Regions from separate parts of the Lysinibacillus canaveralius genome, predicted to be linked through region 2. Evidence: riboswitches for the same ligand, from Rfam matches in the RefSeq annotation. Region 2 holds a riboswitch; each other region holds the start of a gene.

The links. A riboswitch is a leader RNA that binds a small molecule or an ion and turns the genes downstream of it on or off. The one in region 2 is predicted to bind thiamine pyrophosphate.
Region 1: linked by a shared signal. The riboswitch ahead of thiC (phosphomethylpyrimidine synthase ThiC) and the one ahead of AA0Y26_RS11390 (3-oxoacyl-ACP reductase) in region 2 are both predicted to bind thiamine pyrophosphate.
Region 3: linked by a shared signal. The riboswitch ahead of AA0Y26_RS12470 (thiamine phosphate synthase) and the one ahead of AA0Y26_RS11390 (3-oxoacyl-ACP reductase) in region 2 are both predicted to bind thiamine pyrophosphate.

What each region holds. Positions count from the first base shown of each region.
Region 1 covers NZ_CP154840.1:1,622,443-1,625,723, reverse strand. Annotated here, with positions in the region: gene thiC (phosphomethylpyrimidine synthase ThiC) at 1-1,700, opposite strand, end outside; TPP riboswitch at 1,935-2,049, opposite strand; gene AA0Y26_RS08080 (pentapeptide repeat-containing protein) at 2,154-2,705, opposite strand; gene AA0Y26_RS08075 (hypothetical protein) at 2,868-3,203, opposite strand.
Region 2 covers NZ_CP154840.1:2,254,152-2,257,432, forward strand. Annotated here, with positions in the region: gene AA0Y26_RS11385 (MFS transporter) at 1-340, shown strand, start outside; gene AA0Y26_RS11390 (3-oxoacyl-ACP reductase) at 741-1,502, opposite strand; TPP riboswitch at 1,694-1,792, opposite strand; TPP riboswitch at 1,849-1,946, opposite strand; gene AA0Y26_RS11395 (hypothetical protein) at 2,171-2,410, opposite strand; gene AA0Y26_RS11400 (N-acetyltransferase family protein) at 2,690-2,881, opposite strand; gene AA0Y26_RS11405 (NAD(P)-binding domain-containing protein) at 3,176-3,281, opposite strand, start outside.
Region 3 covers NZ_CP154840.1:2,458,579-2,461,859, forward strand. Annotated here, with positions in the region: gene thiO (glycine oxidase ThiO) at 1-649, opposite strand, end outside; gene AA0Y26_RS12470 (thiamine phosphate synthase) at 633-1,241, opposite strand; TPP riboswitch at 1,343-1,452, opposite strand; TPP riboswitch at 1,561-1,658, opposite strand; gene deoD (purine-nucleoside phosphorylase) at 2,194-2,901, opposite strand; gene AA0Y26_RS12480 (YozE family protein) at 3,022-3,237, opposite strand.

The sequences.
Region 1 (3,281 bases), 630 kb from region 2:
TCGTTTTCTTTTACCTGGTTCCGAATATCGTGGGAGATCCTCATACTGCAAAACTTCGGTCCGCACATCGAACAAAAATGCGCTACCTTCGCCCCTTCAGCAGGCAGCGTCTCATCATGATATTCCATAGCCCGTTCAGGATCTAATGATAAGTTGAACTGGTCGCGCCAGCGGAATTCGAAACGGGCTTTCGATAATGCATCATCTCTTTTTTGTGCACCCGGATGCCCTTTTGCTAAATCTGCGGCATGTGCGGCAATTTTGTAAGTGATGACCCCTTCTCGCACATCATTCCGGTTCGGTAAGCCTAAATGTTCCTTTGGTGTCACATAGCACAGCATCGCCGTCCCGTACCAACCGATCATTGCAGCACCGATTGCCGATGTTATATGGTCATAGCCCGGTGCGATATCCGTTGTAAGAGGGCCTAGTGTGTAGAACGGTGCCTCCTGGCAAATTTCCAATTGCTTATCCATATTTTCTTTTATGAGATGCATCGGCACATGACCCGGTCCTTCAATCATCACTTGTACATCATGTTTCCAGGCAATCTTTGTTAGTTCACCAAGTGTTTCAAGCTCCGCAAACTGTGCTTCATCATTTGCATCATGAATGGAGCCCGGCCGCAAGCCGTCGCCAAGGGAAAACGCCACATCATAAGCTTTCATAATTTCACATATTTCTTCAAAGTGCGTATAAAGGAAGCTTTCTTCGTGGTGAGCTAAGCACCACTGTGCCATAATCGACCCGCCCCGGGATACAATACCTGTTAAACGGTTGGCTGTTAACGGGATATAACGCAGAAGCACTCCCGCATGAATTGTGAAGTAATCCACCCCTTGCTCTGCTTGTTCGATTAATGTATCACGATAAACCTCCCATGTGAGATTTTCTGCTATCCCATTTACTTTTTCAAGCGCTTGATAAATCGGCACGGTACCAACCGGAACAGCAGCGTTTCGAATAATCCATTCCCGTGTTGTGTGAATGTTTTTCCCTGTCGAAAGGTCCATCATTGTATCCGCTCCCCAACGTGTCGCCCAAAGCATTTTTTCAACCTCTTCCTCGATCGTAGAGGACACAGCTGAATTGCCGATGTTCGCATTAATTTTGACATGAAAATTGCGTCCTATAATCATCGGCTCCAGCTCGGGGTGATTAATATTGGAAGGGATAATGGCGCGTCCTCTTGCTACTTCACTTCGAACAAATTCAGGGTCCATATTTTCGCGGATTGCAATGAACTCCATTTCAGGTGTAATGATTCCCCTCTTTGCATAATGCAGCTGTGTGACATTGTTCCCTGCTTTCGCTCTTAATGGTTTACGTTTTAAAGCAGGAAATGCCTTTTCAGTAGCACGCGGGTCATTGTTACTTTTATAGCCGTTGTCTTCAGGCTTGATTTGACGCCCTTCATACGCTTCAACGTCTCCCCGCTCAAGAATCCATTTCTCTCTGAGAGCAGGCAGCCCCTTTGTAAAATCCGCTGAATAGTGAGGGTCGGTATAAGGACCGCTTGTATCATACACACGAACCGGCGGATTCTCCTGTTCTCCTGCTGCTCCAGTGGTCGCACTTAGCTTGATTTCCCGCATCGGCACGTTCAGATCAGCTCTTGAACCTGTTACATATACTTTTTTGCTTGATGGAAAGGATGACATAGCGGCAATGCTTGCTTTGTTAAATGAAGTAGTTGACATAAAAATCTCTCCCTTTAAAAGTATTAGGGGACGAGACCCAGAACAAAGTGGCAAAGGGAAACAAACTATACATGATGCGAATCACCGCAGTTAACTTAAACAGCGTCTATATTTCTACTAACAAAAAGTGTTACTCCTTTTTTACTTTCTGCTCAGTAAGAAGCTGTTACACAATAAAAAAGCTGAATCCATCTATAAAAATGGACCCAGCGTACATGTAATCGTTTGCTAATACATGAAGAACACTAACTTCCCTACGCTGGCATGATCCAGATCAGGTCCAAAGGGTCAAGAAACTTCACAGCGTTTCCCTCTCAGCCCAACTCATTGGACTCCCCTAGTTATTACTATTGAGTTGCAAGTTTAGTATACAGGAAGTGTTATGAAAATAAAAGAATATTTTCTAACTATTTTGTATAATAAGACGTTCCAGCCGCTATATGCCCTGAATGCTTATTCTCGTATTTCGATTCCGAGCATCATGGCAAATAATGCAGCCTGCCCCGGGGCAATTTTGCAGCCTTGTACCTGCTTCAGGTCAACATGCAGCACCTCAAATATCGACTGACTGAAATCAAGTCCCTTTAACGTAGTTTCCTCAAAGCTCGCATCATTCAAATCACACGAATCCCATTGCAGCCCGTTATGCCGTACGTGATAAAAATCCGTTCCCTGCATCGTACAGTGGGAAAATTTCGTTTGGTTAAACGTGGATTCCGCAAAAACAGCATAATTGGCAAAACACTGCGTGAAATTCGTTTCTTGAAAATGCCCTTCGGCAAAGCTTGTTCCTACCAGCTTGCAATTCACGAAGTTTGTACGGTAGAAATAGCCGCCTTCCCACTTGCTGTTCGATAAGTCACAATGTTTGAACAAGACATCCGATACATCAAACTTTGAAAAATCACATGCCTGAAATACACAATGTTCAAAAACAACGTTCGATAGGCTGTATTTTTCAAGCCTCCATTCATCCACTACTTCGTGGCGGATCACACATTCCATTACTTCCTCAGCTTTAAAAGCGTCTGAAATTGTTACTTGCGGATATTCATCATATCGTGTAATACTGAACCTCTCCTAACTTTCTAAAAAACACGCTGTAAAAGTAGTGTTTCATAAAGTATTCACTTCATTCATATATCTTGCAGCAGTTGGGATAGACTGCTAGTTTAGTAATTGGTCCGTCATCCCAAACAAGAATGCACATACAAAAATACTCATAAGGACCCCTATCAGCACAGTAAGAAAGACAGCCAGCTTAAAGTATCCTCCGCTCTGATTGAACTCTTCTGTTTCTCTCATATAAAAATAAAAACTTGGCAGCAGCAATAAAATCCCTACTCCTGTCTGCCATGACCAGGATACGTCCGCTTCCATACTCGCTTCAGTGAATAGAAGCACGAAGATACCGAACAGCATACCGTAGCTATAATATTTCGCAAAATGATAAAAGGTAAATAAACGAGCTCTTTCCCTTTCGATCCGTTCTTTTCGTGACAAAATAATTACTCCTTCTAATGCTTTTCATAGATGTAGAAATCTCTTTCTTCTATTAAAAATATACTATACTAATACTGA
Region 2 (3,281 bases):
TGTTCTAACAAGTTTATATTGGACTTCAAATCATTATGTATTAGGAATGGTTAACATTGGTATGATGTCGTTAACAGCCATCCTTTTAACAACATCTACTCAGCTTTATTTAATTGACCTCGCTGGCATTTATCAGCCTAAAGCAACAGGACTTGCTGCTTCACTAATGCCAGTAGCAAGTAACTTAGGTATCGCATTTGGATCTGCACTCGGCGGATTTGTATACTATCAAGGTAATTTAATGGATGTAGCATGGGTTGGCGGGATCGTTGCAGTCTGTGCAAGTGTACTAACGTTCATTAGTTATTATTTAGACCTGAAACAAAAGAAATTAGCATAAATCCTGTTGAAAAAAGTATTAGGAACATATAGTTGTTCCCTAATACTTTTTTATGATTAGGTATACCGTTACTCCTATTAATTAGCGGTTCCTCATATGATTAGTATCATAGTGTATGTTCATTTTGATTTTATTCAAGCCCTTATCAATTTTGAAAATTAACGTATGAAAAAGCAGAGGATATAATCGCAGCTGCAAAACGTAACCCATTTCAGTCAACCCTTTTTCATAGCCTGCTTGTCAATCTGAATATATAGATTTACTTCAAGCATACCACCAACAGCTTTCTACGTTGGAGCGTGAGATTGATCAGTTAGCGGTACAACTTGAAGAATATAAACTACTCCAAACAATTCCCGGTGTAGGTGAAAAAATCGCTGCAACGATTTTTTCTGAAATCCTAATCCATAACAAGACCACCATCAACGACTAAATTTTGCCCAGTGATAGCACATCCCCAAGGTGATGCAAAGAATAAAGCCACGTCTGCTAACTCTTTTGGTGTTGTCACTCTTTGTAACGGTGTTGCAGCTTCAATCATTTGAAATACTTCTGCTGTCGTAACTTTACTCGCATCCGTTTGTTTTAAGAGTCCGCCAGACATCATATTGACTGTAATGCCATACGCACCTAACTCTTTGGCCATGTTACGTGTAAATCCGAGCAATGCTGCTTTAGCTGTTGTATATTCATGATAAGCTACTACGGGATGCTGAAATAAATTTGTCCCAATATTTATAATTCGACCAAATCCCAGGTCCTTCATATCCTGAACACATGCTTGAATACTATTCAAAGCACCCTTAATCGTTCCTTCAAATTGCTTATTGTAATCAGTCCATTGAAGGTCAAACACATTTTTTTGCGAAAGTGGATTAAATTCGAAATCAATCAACGCATTATTGACTATGGTTGTAATCGGCGTATGAAAATGTTGCTTTGCTGTTTCGACCAGTTGCTGCACTTCTTGTTGATTGCGTATATCTGCTTGTAAAGCGATAACCTGAGGACCCAAACTTTGCGCTAAACGCGTTGCTTTTTCCTCGCTTTTATAATAATTCAGTACGACATTAGCCCCCTCCTTAACAAAAGCTTTAACGAGTTCTTCTCCAACGCCTCTACTTGCACCTGTAACTAAAACGGTTTGTTCATGTAGTTTCATTATAATTTCCCCTTACTTAATTTTTGTAAAGTTGTTTGGGACCCGGAATTTTGTAAAGAACGGAAACGACAGTAAAGATATCTGCACCTTTTCGAACTTTTTACAAAACCCCATACAGTTTCCTCCTCACTAGATAGACGTAAGTGCAAAAAAACGTCCCTATTAATATAGAGACGCCCAAAAAAGTGTATACTACACCTATAATTGCTCCCTACGTCAGTGTTAACTGTCAGGTTCTAAGGGTCAGGTTTTAACCTTCTCAACACAACTGTGTCCCCCTGCAATTAAAGTATTTGCATAAGAAAAGCTCCACGTAAATTACGCGGAGCCATAGTAAGTACAGGAAAATAATATGTACTTTGCTCCCTACGTCCGTATTAACGGTCAGGTTCTAAGGGTCAGGTTTTACCTTCTCAACACAACTGTGTCCCCCTGCAAATGCATTTAATTAGCTTGATTCTATCAAAGTTCGCTGTTATTAACAAGTACATTTTAAACTTAAATACTACATCCTTACAAGCAGCCAACAATTGTCCCAATCAATCGTTTGTAACCTTTCATAAGAGAGATATTAATAATATAACTCTATACCAGAAAGTCAAGCACTTGTCCTAAATCACTTAAAGTTTAAAAGGATATACTGTTCCATGCTCAGACTAACACTAATATTAATTTCGTAATTTTTTTATAAAAGTGTAACGATCCGCACTTACAAAACTACAGTCAGGAACTAAAGGGGCATTGCGAAGCTTTAAAGCAAATTTATTCAAAATTGGTGTAATCTCAGCACGTCTACTCTCATCGATAGCATATTCTAAACCATATTTATAAATATCGGGTTTAATTTCTACTGTCTGCTCAGCATACTTAGGGTTATACTTAATTATCTTGAATTGTTGCTGCTCCAAAGTAAAACCCCTATCAGATTCTACTTAGAAATAAGTATATTCCTATCAATTCCATGTATTTACCTGCATAATTTCACCTTTTATTTCTAATTAACTATCAAAGCACACGTATAGGTAAATATCTCGTCTATCATCCTGCATGTTAACACTTAAAAAGCTAGTCAACCAGCCGCTTCTCCATCAACACTGTGTTATACCAGGAGCCGTCTCGTTATGCAATTTTTTCACGAACGCCTACGAAACGAAATCCGGCTTTTTCGTGTACTCTAATGGCTTGCACTATTTTTCTAGAAAAATGGATGATTGAAGCATCCTGTAACCTGATTTTCTGCATTCTTCACAAAGAGCTTCCAATAAAATACTGCTAACCCCTTTTCCAGAAACAGATTGCCTGATGTAAATACTTATTTCTGCAACACCTTTGTATACTTCACGCACTGAAATGGGCGTAACAGATATCCACCCTTGCACAGCCCCATTCTCTTCGTAGACAACCCGCAAACCTTTATCAAATTTTATATCCCATTTTGCTGGTGTTGGTGCGATTGTTTCAAAGGTTGATCAACCCGTATTCATCCCTTCCTGATAAATAGCAACAACAATCTCTATATCTTGATTCGCCATTTTCCGAATCATTTTGTTCCTCCTATAAAAGCGACTTCCGTTAAGGAAACCGCCTTATTTTGTAAATCATAAAGAATGATCTTTTACTTAAAAGACTAGTTGTGTATGCAACCCTTCTGCAAGCTCTACCCAATACCTTTCCTAGCAACAACCGCCTATACCGCTGTAACAGACACCCGTTTCCGGCAGACTGAGCTGTACGTTTCTTGCAGCTTCTATATCACCAGCTAAATAAGCGACAACTGAA
Region 3 (3,281 bases), 200 kb from region 2:
GTAACCCAAGCTGCCGAAAGAACGGAGTACTCCACACACCACTGGCAATGACAATACGCTTTGCTTTGAAAAGCTCCTTTGTCGTTTCAATTTCAAACAGATCCTGCTGTTTTTTAATATGCAACACCTTTGTATGCTCTACAATTGATGCACCATACAGCTGAGCACCTTTTGCGAAGGCTTGGCATACACGCGCCGGCAACACATTTATATCCTCTTCAATATAAGCTGCACCTAAGATATCCGGGGTAACTTCTTGCTCTAGATTTCTTACTTCCTCTGGTTCAAGCCATGTCACCGTAGGCTGTGCAAGTACCATTGCTAATTTTTCTTTGTCACGCTCAGAAAATGCAAGCTTTAAAATCCCCCCTTTCCTAAAACCTAAGTCAATCCCGCTCTGCTCGTATAATTCTTCCTTTAACACGGAATAAAGAGACTGACTATACCTCGCAAAAGAGAAAAAGGCTTTCACCTCATCCTCCAATTCCGAATGGGCACCGAGCATGCCGGCTGCTGCGCTTGTCGCTTTTAAACCAATCTGACCTTCCTCTAGCACGGCTACATCGACCTGCTCCTTCGCTAAATAGTAAGCAATAGCACTGCCAATAATCCCGCCGCCAATCACGGCTACCTCATAGCTTTTTTGCATATTGAATGGCCTCCCTAAAATGCTCTGCTTCAGCAACTGGACGATGGGCTGAAAAAATACCCGACATCACCGCAATGCCATCTGCCTGCACGTCCCGCAATGCCTGGAGCCGATTTACCTGAATACCACCAATCGCATAGACGGGAATCTTTAAACTCCCTTTCATTTCAATAATGGGGGTAAGACCGTTTGGGGCCTTTCCTTTTTTGCTATTCGTTTCAAAGCAATGTCCGTATAGCACATAATCAGCTCCTTGTCGCTCCGCCTCCTTAGCTCCCTCATAATCATGAACAGATTTCCCTACATGAAGATGCGGAAATCGCTCTTTTACCTGTTGCACAGGCAGCCCCTTTTCTGGTAAATGCACTGTTTGGATACCGCTGCACAAAGCAATATCCAACCGATCATTGATGATGAGTTTCTCTTTTGGCACACCTCCCTCGTCCAAATATTCAAGCAGCGCCATCACTTCCTTTACCGTCTTTGACTTTTCGCGTATTTGAATAAAATCAACACTATACTGGATTTGAATTATTTCCTGCGCTAACTCCAAAACCGACTGGCAATCATCTGTTACAGCCATTAGCTTCATATTTACATGCTCCCTTTATTGATTTTAAGCAACAAAAAACCACTCTCCCAAAAGGAAAGTGGTTCTGTTTGAATGCAACATATGCACAAAGGCACACAAAACATAAACATCCGCTACTTCCCTACGCAGATACAAATCTGATCAGGTTATGAGGGTTTAAAAGTACCTACTTTCGTCTCAGCCCTTATCAAGGGATCCCCTAGTAAAATTCATTTTCAATTTATAGGCTATCTGCCGTTTGCTGAATATCATCATTCCCCTTCATATTGAGGCGTAATAAAGGCACCACTACAAAAGTAGAGATGCCTAAAAAGTGCATATGTATGTACTCATCGCTCCCTACGCCAGTATTAACTGTCAGGTTCTAAGGGTCAGGTTTTACCTTCTCAACACACACGCGTCCCCCTGCAAATTCATTGAATTGTTTTTATTGTACTGATAAAAATGGTTAAATGCAATAATTTTTTGAATCGTATGAATTATTCATTAGATCCAAGCGGGATAAAAGGTTTTTAATCGTTAGCGTTGATTCACTTTGAATTATATGAACAAGTTTCTTTTCTCATCTTTCTCATGTACCTCAAATAACAACCAACCAATTCAATAAAAAACAAGTATTTCTTTTACTTCAAGCCTATTGTGTTGTATCTAAACCCTCTTGTATCATAAAAGCAACAGTCAGCTATGATAAAACGTAGCATAACTCCATAAAAAACCTCTAGCACCGCTCACACATCATCTAAATTTTGCAATCCCGCCAATTGTTGTGAATTTGTATTAACCCCCCAGACTCACTAAATGCCTTTGTCAATTGAACAAAAGGAAAACGCAACCTCACTATTTGATTCGTTAAACTAAAAAAGCACCCGACAAGTTTTTACCTGTCAGGCACTTCTCAAATCATACTATGGGCACTTGTTAAAAAGTACCAAATACCAAACCCTTGGTATTCCTACTCTTGAATCGCAGCTTCAAGCGCTACAACCATCATGTCTTTGAACGTTGTTTGACGCTCTTCAGAAGATGTTACCTCACCAGTAATAATGTGGTCAGAAACAGTCAGTACTGCTAATGCTTGACGTCCAAACTTCGCTGCTAGTGTATATAGTGCTGCAGCTTCCATTTCAACTGCTAATACGCCATATTTCGCAAGCTTTTCATTTTGTTCTTCATCTGAATAGAACATGTCGGCAGTGAAGATGTTCCCCACTTTCAAGTTCAAGCCCGCTTCTTTACCAGCATTGTATGCTTTATGAAGTAGATCGAAGTCAGCAGTTGGAGCAAAGTCAATACCGCCGCCCCAGATCACTTGGTTTAAGCGTGAATCTGTAGAAGCCGCTTGTGCTAAAATAACGTCACGCACTTTTACGTCTTTTTGAATCGCACCGCATGTACCAACACGGATTAATTTTTGTACACCGTATTCTTGCATAAGTTCCGTTGCATAGATCGAGATAGAAGGTACACCCATACCTGTCCCTTGCACAGATACACGGCGACCTTTGTATGTACCTGTATATCCAAACATGTTACGCACTTCGTTGTAGCATGTTACATCTTCCAAAAATGTTTCTGCGATGAATTTCGCACGAAGCGGATCTCCTGGAAGTAATACGATATCAGCGATTTCGCCTTGTTTAGCAGCAATATGGATACTCATAAATAGTCCCTCATTTCAGTTATTTTCAAGTTAATGATACTTCGTTTTCCTGTTTGATGCAATCGTTAGACGTCTTGCTTTGAAAAGTTAGAGTAGTTTGTTAATTCCTTCTCATGCTTCCTATAATTGATATTTTGTTGCATATAAGTCCCATAATTCATCAAATACAGAAGTGGACATCTCCTCATGTGCCTGCATCTCAATATAAGCCGTCAATTCGTCAAAATCCTCAGCCGCTTTTGGAAAGGCCGGATCATTAAATACAGCTTCTGCAAAACGTCCTTTTTCATCTCTTGCCCCTCTATAGGTTAATACGAAATGGTAGAATGATTTCATCCTCTCTCCTCACTTTCTTTTTAATTGAACTTAGGAATTCATGT